3 regions of the Micromonospora sp. WMMD736 genome follow, and region 2 is predicted to be linked to each of the others. Evidence: riboswitches for the same ligand, from Rfam matches in the RefSeq annotation. Region 2 holds a riboswitch; each other region holds the start of a gene.
What was found. Region 2 has a riboswitch for cobalamin ahead of cobN (cobaltochelatase subunit CobN). Riboswitches for the same ligand answer to the same signal wherever they lie in the genome.
Positions count from the first base shown of each region.

Region 1: it holds a riboswitch for cobalamin, as region 2 does, so the genes downstream of both, ACN269_RS09040 (hypothetical protein) here and cobN (cobaltochelatase subunit CobN) in region 2, are expected to answer to the same signal.
Region 3: it holds a riboswitch for cobalamin, as region 2 does, so the genes downstream of both, ACN269_RS01045 (CbtB domain-containing protein) here and cobN (cobaltochelatase subunit CobN) in region 2, are expected to answer to the same signal.

Region 1 is NZ_JBMHMI010000001.1:2,150,697-2,153,965, reverse strand. Features, by position in the region: gene ACN269_RS09045 (cobalt transporter) at 1-294, shown strand, start outside; gene ACN269_RS09040 (hypothetical protein) at 370-1,803, opposite strand; cobalamin riboswitch at 1,908-2,030, opposite strand; cobalamin riboswitch at 2,098-2,213, shown strand; gene ACN269_RS09035 (prenyltransferase/squalene oxidase repeat-containing protein) at 2,308-3,269, shown strand, end outside.
Region 2 is NZ_JBMHMI010000001.1:1,042,554-1,045,822, forward strand. Features, by position in the region: gene cobN (cobaltochelatase subunit CobN) at 1-1,336, opposite strand, end outside; cobalamin riboswitch at 1,598-1,774, opposite strand; gene ACN269_RS04620 (hypothetical protein) at 1,861-2,214, opposite strand; gene ACN269_RS04625 (DUF5919 domain-containing protein) at 2,290-3,174, shown strand; gene ACN269_RS04630 (inositol monophosphatase family protein) at 3,171-3,269, shown strand, end outside.
Region 3 is NZ_JBMHMI010000001.1:292,110-295,378, forward strand. Features, by position in the region: gene ACN269_RS01035 (histidine phosphatase family protein) at 157-747, opposite strand; gene ACN269_RS01040 (CbtA family protein) at 744-1,514, opposite strand; gene ACN269_RS01045 (CbtB domain-containing protein) at 1,505-1,708, opposite strand; cobalamin riboswitch at 1,744-1,883, opposite strand; cobalamin riboswitch at 2,025-2,238, shown strand; gene ACN269_RS01050 (ribonucleoside-diphosphate reductase subunit alpha) at 2,434-3,269, shown strand, end outside.

The DNA of each region.
Region 1 (3,269 bases), 1.1 Mb from region 2:
GGGCTGACCCCGTCTCCTGCCGCGTTCCTCGTGCTGGCGACCGGGCTGTTCATCGGTCGCGCTGGCTTCGCCCTGCTGCTGGTCCTGACCTTCGGCCTCGGCATGGCCGTCGTGCTCTTCGGCGTCGGGGTCCTCGCGGTCGCCGGAAGCTCACTCATCAACCGGGGCGCACAGTCCCGCGCCGTCCTCGGTCTGGCCGCGCGGGTGGCGCCTGTGCTCGCCGCCAGTGGCATCACGCTCTTCGGCGCGGGCCTCGTCACGGTCGCCGCGATCCACCTCGTCACCCTCACCTGAAGCGGCAGCGGGCGGATCAGCCGTCGGATGGTCAGCGGCTGCTCGGCCGCCGCTGACCATCCGATTATCCGGCTGTCAGACGCCGTAGCGCAGGTAGATGGTGTCGCCGACGGTCACGGTCGTGCCGCGGGTCGCGCTGGCCGGGGTGCCGCCGTCGCGGGTGACCTTCCAGGTGGAGGAGCCGCTGTTGGCCAGGCCGTTGATCGAGCTGATGGTGCCGGTGCCGCTGGTGGGGTTCAGGGCCGTGACGCAGCCACTCGGGGTGGCCGCGCCGACGGCCGCGTCCAGGACGGCACCGAGGGTGGTGGTGGCGGCGCTCGGGGTCAGCGCGACCGCGCACGGCTTGATGCTGCCGCTGCCGTTGTCGATGATCACGGCGAGCTTGGTGGCGGTGCCAGCGGTGAATCCGCTCGCCGCGACCCAGGTGGGCGCGCCGACGGTGACCGGGGTCGGGGGAGCGGCGGTGTAGCCCGCGCCGGCGAGGGCGCGCACCGCGTCGATGGAGGCGTACGCCGACGGGGTGGTGTTGGTGGGCAGGTACTTGAATCCGCCGCCGGTCAACTGCTGCGCGCGCAGGAAGTCGATCGGGGTCTTGCCGGCGGTGGTGGTGAAGTCGGTGCCCTGGCTGGGGATGCCGCAGGCGTTGAGCCCGGAGACGGCCCAGGCGTTGGAGTCGGTGTTGACGCCGAACATCGAGCTGAACGCGCCCGAGGCGTTGACGAGCTTGCCCTTCAGGAAGTTCTTCGCCTGCAGCACGTCGGTGTCGGTGTTGGGGACCCCGGCGGCGCAGAGCGCGGCCATCGCCGCGCCGGTCATGTCGATGTCACTGGTCGCGGCGAGTTGGGTGGGGTCGCCCTCGGCCTGGGTGAACGTCCAACCGCCGTCGTTGTGCTGGTTGTTGCGGATCCGGGTGATCGAAAGGTCGAGCAGTGCCTGCGGCACGCGGGCGGCGCCGGCCTGGGTCTTCGCGCCGGCCAGGGCGAGAGTGCCGAAGACGGTGCCATTGAAGTTCGCCGGCGGGCCGTAGTAGCCGGCCGAGCCGGTCTGCCAGTAGGCGATGGTGTCGGCAATCAGGTTACGGGTGGGGGAGACCCGGGCGGGATCGATGCCGGCGGCGTAGGCGTTCAGGACCCCACGCTCGTAGTCGGTGACCACCGGCGTGCTGCTCGGCCAGGACGAGGCCGAGAGCTGGTTGCGGTAGACGGTGCGGGCGTTCTTGGTCGTGTCGCCGGAGGGGTAGACGTCCACCGCCGCGACGCCGGCGGGCGCGAACGCGCTGAACGCCCACTCGTTCGACAACCCGCCGCTGGCGTAGCTCCCGTCGGCAGCCTGCAGGGTCCGCAGGTAGGCGACGCCGTTGGTCTTGGCGGTGGCGATCTGCGCGGCGGTCGAGGTCGCGGCGGCCGGTGCGGCGCCTCCCGCGACCGCCAGGACCGTGGCGATCAGCGCGGCGGCGGGAACGGCCGCGAGGCGTCTGCGGCGGCTGCCGGGTGAAAAGCGCGAGGACATCGGGTCTCCTTGGGGGTACGGGGCACGGCTGCCTCGACCCGGAGCCCGGCGCGCGCCGGCGGGAGCGGGGCGGGCCGGCCGCAGGACGCGTGGGACGGATACCGCAGGTGCTGCGTCACCACGTAGGTAGTCGGGCTCGGGACGGGCGAACCGTCCTCACCGTTGCGCGTCAGCCCCGGATTCCCACCGGGTTCCCCCACGCGATGACGCGGTCACCGTATGGGAGGAGACCGCTACCGCGCGCTGTTAGGTACATGACACGTCCTCGCGTTGACGCGGTGGTGGCGGTTGTGGTCCGATGGCCGCGATCCAGCAGTCAGGGGAAGCCGGTCAAAGTCCGGCGCTGGCCCGCAGCCGTAGGTCCCGATATCGGGACGAGTCGGATTACCTGGCTGGATAGTGCACCGCAGCGCCGTCGAGGTACACGGCGCGGAGCCAGGTTTCCGGGGTTTGTCCTCGGGGTCCGCGTCCGCGCCTGCGCCGCTAGCCCCCGAGAGAGTCGCCATGTCCCCACTGGTCAGTCGAACGTCGCGTGTTCCCGCAGCGTGGTTGGCGGCCGTCGCCGCAGCGGTGCTCGGCGCGGTGGCGCTGGTGGTGCCGACCCGCGCCGCGCTCGCCGACCCGCTGGAGTCCTGCACCCCAACGCAGGGCGCGATCGTCGCTGTCGACTTCGGCGCATGGGGTGGGCCGCTGCTGCGGGGCTGCGACGCCACCCCGACCACCGGACTGGACCTGCTGCACGAGGCGGGCTTCACCACCGCCGGCACCGCCCACGACGGCCCCGGCTTCATCTGCCGGATTGGGTCTCCCGCCTTCGACGCCGGTGCCGAGCACCCGACGCCGGCTGACGAGGCGTGCGAGTTGACGCCGCCGGCCACTGCCTACTGGTCCTACTGGATTGCCCCGGCCGGGCAGGACCACTGGACCTACAGTCCACTCGGCGCGATGTCCCAGCGGCCGGGCCCGGGTGAGGTCGAGGCGTGGGTCTTCGGCGGCACCGACATCGGCGGCAGCACCGGGGTGCCCACCTTCACCCCCGCGTCGGTACGCGCGAGCGGCCCGACTCCGACCGCCACTGCGACTCCGACGGCGACCCCGACCTCGACGCCCGTGCCGACGCGACCGACGGAAGCGCAGGTCAAGGCGGTGGCGAGTTACCTGGTGGGGCAGCTCGTCGACGGCGACCACGTGGACAACGGTTTCGTCAACTACTACCGGACCATCGCTGTCGCCACCGCCCTGGCCGGGACCGGTGGGCAGGACCAAACCCTCACCAAGGTCGTCGACTACCTGCGGGCGCACGTCGATGCCGCGATCTTCCCGAACGGCGACACCGCCGTGCCGAACACCGCTAACGTCGCCAACCTCGCCCTGCTGGCCACGATCACCGGAGGCGACCCGCGCGCGTTCGGCGGCCGGGACCTGATCGCCACGCTCACCGACCGGGTGTGCACCGCGACCGACAT
Region 2 (3,269 bases):
CGTCGGTGTACAGCTCGCCTGGCGGGTCACCCCAGTGCTCCCGCATCCGCGCGCGCAGCTCGGTCGGGACCTGGTCGAACCACCGCCGGTACGTCTCCCCGGGGATCCGGGCCTCGGCGGCGGCCAACTGCTCCGGGGTGAGCCACTCCACGTCGTGCCCCCCGGCGGCGATCAGCGCGTGGATCAGCGCGTCACCGTCCGTGGGCGGCGGTGTGCCGCCGAGGTCGTAGCCCGCCTCGGCGAGCGCGGCGAACAGCCGGACCGCCGAGGCCGGCGTGTCCAGACCGACGGCGTTGCCGACCCGCGAGTGCTTGGTGGGGTACGAGCTGAGCACCACGGCGATCCGCTTGTCGGCGTTCGGCACGTCCCGCAGCCGGGCGTGCCGGACCGCGATGCCGGCGACGCGGGCGGCCCGCTCGGGGTCGGCGGCGTACACCGAGAGCCCGTCGGCGTCGACCTGCTTGAACGAGAACGGCACGGTGACGATCCGCCCGTCGAACTCCGGAATGGCCACCTGCATCGCCGCGTCCAACGGGGACAGTCCGGCGTCGCTGCCGGCCCACTGCTCGCGCGTGCTGGTCAGGCAGAGCGCCTGGATGACCGGCACGTCCAGGGCGGCCAGCGCGCCGACGTCCCAGGCGTCCTCGTCGCCGCCGGAGGAGGCGTCCGCCGCGACCGCGCCACCGGCCGCGAGCACGGTGACCAGCAACGCGTCGCAGCGGGCGAAGAGGCCGAGCGGGCCGGCACCGGCGGTCAGCCCGCGCAGCGAACCGCAGAAGATCGGCAGTGGGTTGCCGCCGGCCGCGCGGACCGCCTCCGCCAGCACGTCGACGAAGGCGGTGTTGCCGGCCAGGGCGTGCGCCCGGTAGAAGACGATCCCGATGGTGGGCCGATCCGGTTCGGGAGGGTACGCGCCGTGCACGCCGTACGCCGGGGTCGGCGTGGGCGCGGCGAACCCCTCGCCGGTGAGCAGGACCGTGTCGGAGAGGAACCGGGCCAGCTCCCCCAGGTTGTCCGGCCCACCCTCGACCAGGTACGCGAGGGCCTGGGCGACCACCCCGGCCGGCACCGTGGAGACCGCCATCAGCTCCGCGTCCGGCAGCGCCTCGCCGCCGAGCACGACCGTGGGTACGCCGCTGGCGAGCACCGCGGCGAGGCCGTCCGGCCACGCCTGCCGACCGCCGAGCAGGCGTACGACGGCGAGGTCGACCCCGTCGAGCAGGGCGGGCACCTCGTCGGCCGCCACCCGGGCGGGGTTGGCGAGCCGGTAGTCGGCGTCGCTGGCGCGGGCGGCCAGCAGGTCGGTGTCGGCGGTGGAGAGCAGCAGAATGCGCACGGCAGGCTCCGGACGGTAACGTCGACGCGCTCGCGGAGGCGACTCGGCGACGACGTGCGGGTGGGCGCGGGGTTCAGCGGGCACCGCGACCCGGACTCACCGGCGTGCAGCCGGTGGCGAAGGGTCGCGTGGCGCGGAACTCAGCGGTGAACGGAGTCGACGCCGGTCGCGGCGACAGCACGGCCGCGGTGCGGGCAACGGCAACGGCCGTCGATGATGGAGACGCCATGCGTCATCGGGTCCTCCTCGGGTGTCCACGCCCTGGGGTACGTCCCGACGGCCGAAGTATCCTGGCTTCCGGATCGACGCTCTCCCCCGGCCTTCCAACCGCAGACACACGGCCGTGACTCACGAGGGGGGATCGCTCCCCGGTGACAGTGGCGGGACCGCGTCGGATTCGCACCGACTTCCTTCACTGCCGTCAGGCCGCGAATGCTGCCACACCGCAGCGCCGCCGGTCAACGCCGACCCCGGCGTCGAGGGGCCAGGTTCACCACATTGACCTGCGAAGATATCGGAGCGGGTCACTCAGGCTTGAGCCGACGCGGCCGGCGAGTCATCGACAGCCAGCCGAGAAAACGCGCGTGCATCAGGGCAAGGTCGGGGCGACCGCCGAGACCGTACAAATCGCCGATGGCCTCGTTCATGCAGGACGTCAGGTAGAGGGCCAGCGCCAGCGAGTGGCCGTAGAACTCGGCGACGAGATCGAGCTGCGCACGGGAACATGGCCACGCGGCGGCACAGTTGCGGCACAACCAGGCGGGGCGCATGGGCAGGTGGGGGCGGGACCGGAGACTCACACCACGACCCTGCTCACCGCAACCACGGCGATCCATCACAGAAAGTGATTCCTCGATGGATAACTTCCATCCGCCCACCGGATGTCCTGCCGGTATGCCATCTGACTACTGGATAAGCTGGCCCTCGGCCCTCGAGCAGGAAGGGAGCCACCCGTGAGCGTCCGCACGACTGCCGCGCTTACCACTGAAGACCTGCTGTGGGACACCGCCGACATGCTCGATGCCTTGGCCGCTCGCGATGTCGCTCAGGTATTCCGCCTCGTCCAGCGAGCCACCCGAGCCAGCCAAACCACTCTCGGCGTCGCCACCGGCCTCAGCCAGGCTCAGATCAGCGAAATCACCAGCGGCGCCCGCCGGGTCAGCAGCATCGATGTCCTCACCCGCATCTGCACCGGCCTGTCCATGCCACGCCACGCACGCGTGACGCTCCTCCTTGGCGAACGCGAGCCGGCCCGTGACCTAGCAGGACACCAGGTCGGCAAGGCAGTGCCGGACCGGTGCGCTGATGTCAGCGCGATCTATTCCAGCCGATCAGACTTCATGGCGGAGCTGCCCCCGCGAGCCCTTTTCGACCATGCCACGGACATCCGAGCGTCCGGCCTGTCACTCAACCTCATCTGTCAGCAGTACGGCGACAATCGCCTCCTGAAACTCCTCGCCGCCGGCACCCGCCTCCGCTGCCTGTTCCTCGACCCGGCCGGCGAGGCCATCAGGCGGCAGGAGCGGGAGGAAGACTATCCCGACGGACACCTCAGCGCGCTCACCGACCTCAACATCCAGAACCTGGCGCGCCGCATTCGTGACCGGCTCCCCGCTGAAGCCCGAAACAACCTCGCCATCGGCGTCTACGACGAGTCCATTCGCGCCAACGTCCTTCTGATCGATGGTCGACTCTGCGTTGTCCAGCACTACCTCCCGCAGATGCGTGGTGTCGACTGCCCGACGATGGTCATCGAGCGCAGCGCCAATCCTTCCGGCCTCTACCCAATATTTGACGAGATGTTCAACTCGCTGTGGGAGCGCAGCCGCCAGCTATGACCGACTACGCGCACCTCCTCCCCCTTGCACAGGAGGCCGTCGACCTGGCACACGACCTGATGCGGAGGCTCCAGCCCGGCGCGCTGACCTTCAAG
Region 3 (3,269 bases), 750 kb from region 2:
CACGGCCCGCCCGACATCCGTTGCGGGTCCGCCGATCCCGGCCCCGAACGGCGGGTCGCGGGACCGCTCGCCTCGCCCGACCGATCGCCGCTCCTGCCAGCCGACCTCGCTGCCCCGAATCTGGGGCAGCTCGACAGGGGTCGTGGTAGACCCTCGTCACCCCTCCGCCGGTGCTGGTGCCGCGTCCAGGCGGAGCTGCCAGTGTGGGCCGTGGCCAGTGAGCCGGACGACCGCCAGCGGCGCGACGTCGAACAGCCGGTACGTCGCCAACGGCAGATCCAGGGCGTGCACGAGCGCGACCCGGATCACGAGCGGGTGGGTGACGGCGGTGACCCGTCGGCCGCCGCCGCGCTGCGCGTCCAGCCACCGACCGACGCGCCGGCGCACGGCGACGATCGACTCACCACCGTGCGGCGCGGCGTCCGGATCGGACAGCCACTCGCGCAGCGCGTCGGGCCGTTCCGCCGCGATCTCGGCCAGGGCCCGGCCGGACCAGTCGCCGTAATCGCAGTCGGCCAGGCCTGCCTCGACGCTGGGCGCGAGGCCGAGAACCTCGGCGGTCTCGACGGCCGCCGTCTCCGGGCTGGACAGGCAGGCGTCGGGCGGACGCCGGCAAGGCAGGGCGGGGGACAGGGCGAGGGCGGCACGTCGGCCGCCCTCGTCCAGACCGTCGTCTCCGCCGAACCGGGCCTGCCGCAGGGCGGCGGTGTGACCGTGGGCGACCAGCCGCAGGCTGGTGGCGCTCACCCGGCCAGTGGTGCGTCGGCGGCCGCGCGCTGGCGGTGCATCAGGGCGGCGAAGAGCAGGCCGATCCCGGTCCACAGCACCGTCTGGGTGCCGAGTGAGGCGAGTCGGAAGTTCCACAGCAGTGTCGCGGGGAAGTCGGCGGGGACCTCCTGGAACGACGGCAGCACCACATAGGACACGACGGTGACCAGCAGGAAGCCGCCGACCGCGGCGCTGGCCCGCAGCCACACGGGCGCGTGTTCACTCACCGACCGGTAGCCCAGCGAACCGGACCAGACCGCGACCAGGCCGAGCACCACCATCAGCAGGTAGGTGACCGTGCGCTGGTCGATGGTGGCGGGGTCGCCGACGGCCGGCGGATTCGGCGGGTACTTGAGGAACGGCACGAGCACCGCGCCGAGCAGCGCGCCGCCGGCGAGCAACAGCCCGGACCGTCCGTCGTCGGCGGTCTGCCGCCTACGGGCCAGCAGGACGTACGCGCTGGCCAACAGGCCGCCCATGGCGACACCGAACAGGCCGGTGGCCAGGAAGAGGCCGCCGCGCTGGCCGTCCCGGCCGATCAGGGCCTCCTCGCCGTGCTGGTGCCCGTCGGCGGTAGGCCCGGCGTGCGTGGCCGCCTCCTCGATGGCGATGGCCGCCTCGACGTGTGGTTCGCCGACGACGTAGGCGAACGTCCCGGCGAGCAGGCCGGCCACCAGGCCGGCGAGCAGCCCGCGCAGCAGGACCGTGACGAACGTGGGTGCGGTTCCGGTGCCGCTCAGTGGCACGGGACACCGAGCAGGTGCCGGCCGTCGTGCATCAGCTCGTGCAGGTACATCCCGCTGCGCGAGACCGCCCCCTGGTCGAAGGCGACGAGGTAGGCCAGCAGGGCGAGCACGGCGACGGTGGCCAGGACCGTCCACAGGAGACGGATCGGGACAGCGGGGTGCGCCAGCGGCTGGCTGGACGTGGAGCTGGACATGCGTGAACGAACCTCCTCGGGGATGACGCGTCCCCATCGCAAGGCTGCGGACGACCGAGCGTCCTGGCTCGCGACCCCCGGGCTGGGGGCCGCTCACAGTGGCGCGACCGCGCCGGATTCTCACCGGCTTCCCTCGCGTCGCCGCAGATAGTGGGTCGACCGTATCGGTGCCGGTTCCGCTCGGTCAAGCCGACGACGACTGTCGGGGTGCCGCCGCCCGCCACCCGGCCCGGGTCGATCGACGAGGACCGTCACGTCGACCGCGACACGCCCGAGACCGACATGTGGGGTGTGACAAACGTGCCCGCCCCTATATATGGTGTCGACCGCAGCTGGTTCGGCCAATCCTGGTGACTGGTCGAGGCAAGAGGGAACCCGGTGGAAATCCGGGACTGTCCCGCAGCGGTGAGTGGGAACGACCGCCGTCATCAGCACTGGGCCATCGGCCTGGGAAGCGACGGCCAGTAGGTGACCGGGCAGGCCCGGTCGCGCCCGCGAGTCCGAAGACCTGCCAGCGCGCCGCGTACCCGAACCTCGGGTGCGCGGCGGTCCGAGGCCGCGTGGTACGGCTGACGCCACCTGACCCATGCCCGCGCGGGCTTGGCGTCCGATGGTCTCCGCCTCCTCGCGTCCGAGGGCCCTTGAGGTCTCGAACTCCCGAGGAGTGAGTGGTGACAGTCACCGAGGTGGTCCCGGTCAGCGGTGAGGCCGTGCGGCGGACCCCGATGCAGGTGCGCAAGCGCGACGGCGGCACCGAGGCCGTGGACGTGAACAAGATCGTCCGGGCGGTCGAGCGGTGGGCCGACGACCTGACCGACGTCGACCCGATGCGGGTGGCCACCCGTACGATCAGCGGCCTCTACGACGGCGCGACGACGGCCGAGCTGGACCGGCTGTCCATCCAGACGGCGGCCGAGATGATCGGCACGGAGCCGCAGTACTCGCGCCTGGCCGCGCGGCTGTTGGCCGGCTACGTCGACAAGGAGGTGCGGCGTCAGGGCATCACCTCGTTCAGCGCGGCGATCCGGGCCGGCCACGCCGAGGGTCTGATCGGCGACGAGACCGCCGCGTTCGTCGCCGCGCACGCGGAGACGTTCGACAACGCCGTCGACGCCGACGGCGACCGCCGCTTCGAGTACTTCGGCCTGCGCACCGTCTACGACCGGTACCTGCTGCGTCACCCCACCACCCGGCTGGTGCTGGAGACCCCGCAGTACTGGCTGCTGCGGGTGGCCTGCGGCCTGTCCCGTACGCCGGACGAGGCGGTCGACTTCTACCGGCTGATGTCCAGCCTCGCCTATCTGCCCAGCTCACCGACCCTGTTCAACTCCGGCACCCGACACACCCAGATGTCCTCGTGCTATCTCGTGGACTCGCCGCGCGACGAACTGGACTCGATCTACGCGCGCTACGCCCAGGTCGCCAACCTGTCCAAGTTCGCCGGTGGCATCGGCATCGCGTTCTCCCGGGTCCGGTCCCGCGGCGCGCTGATCCGGGGTACGAACGGGCAGTCCAACGGGATCGTGCCGTGGCTGCGCACGTTGGACGCGAGCGTCGCGGC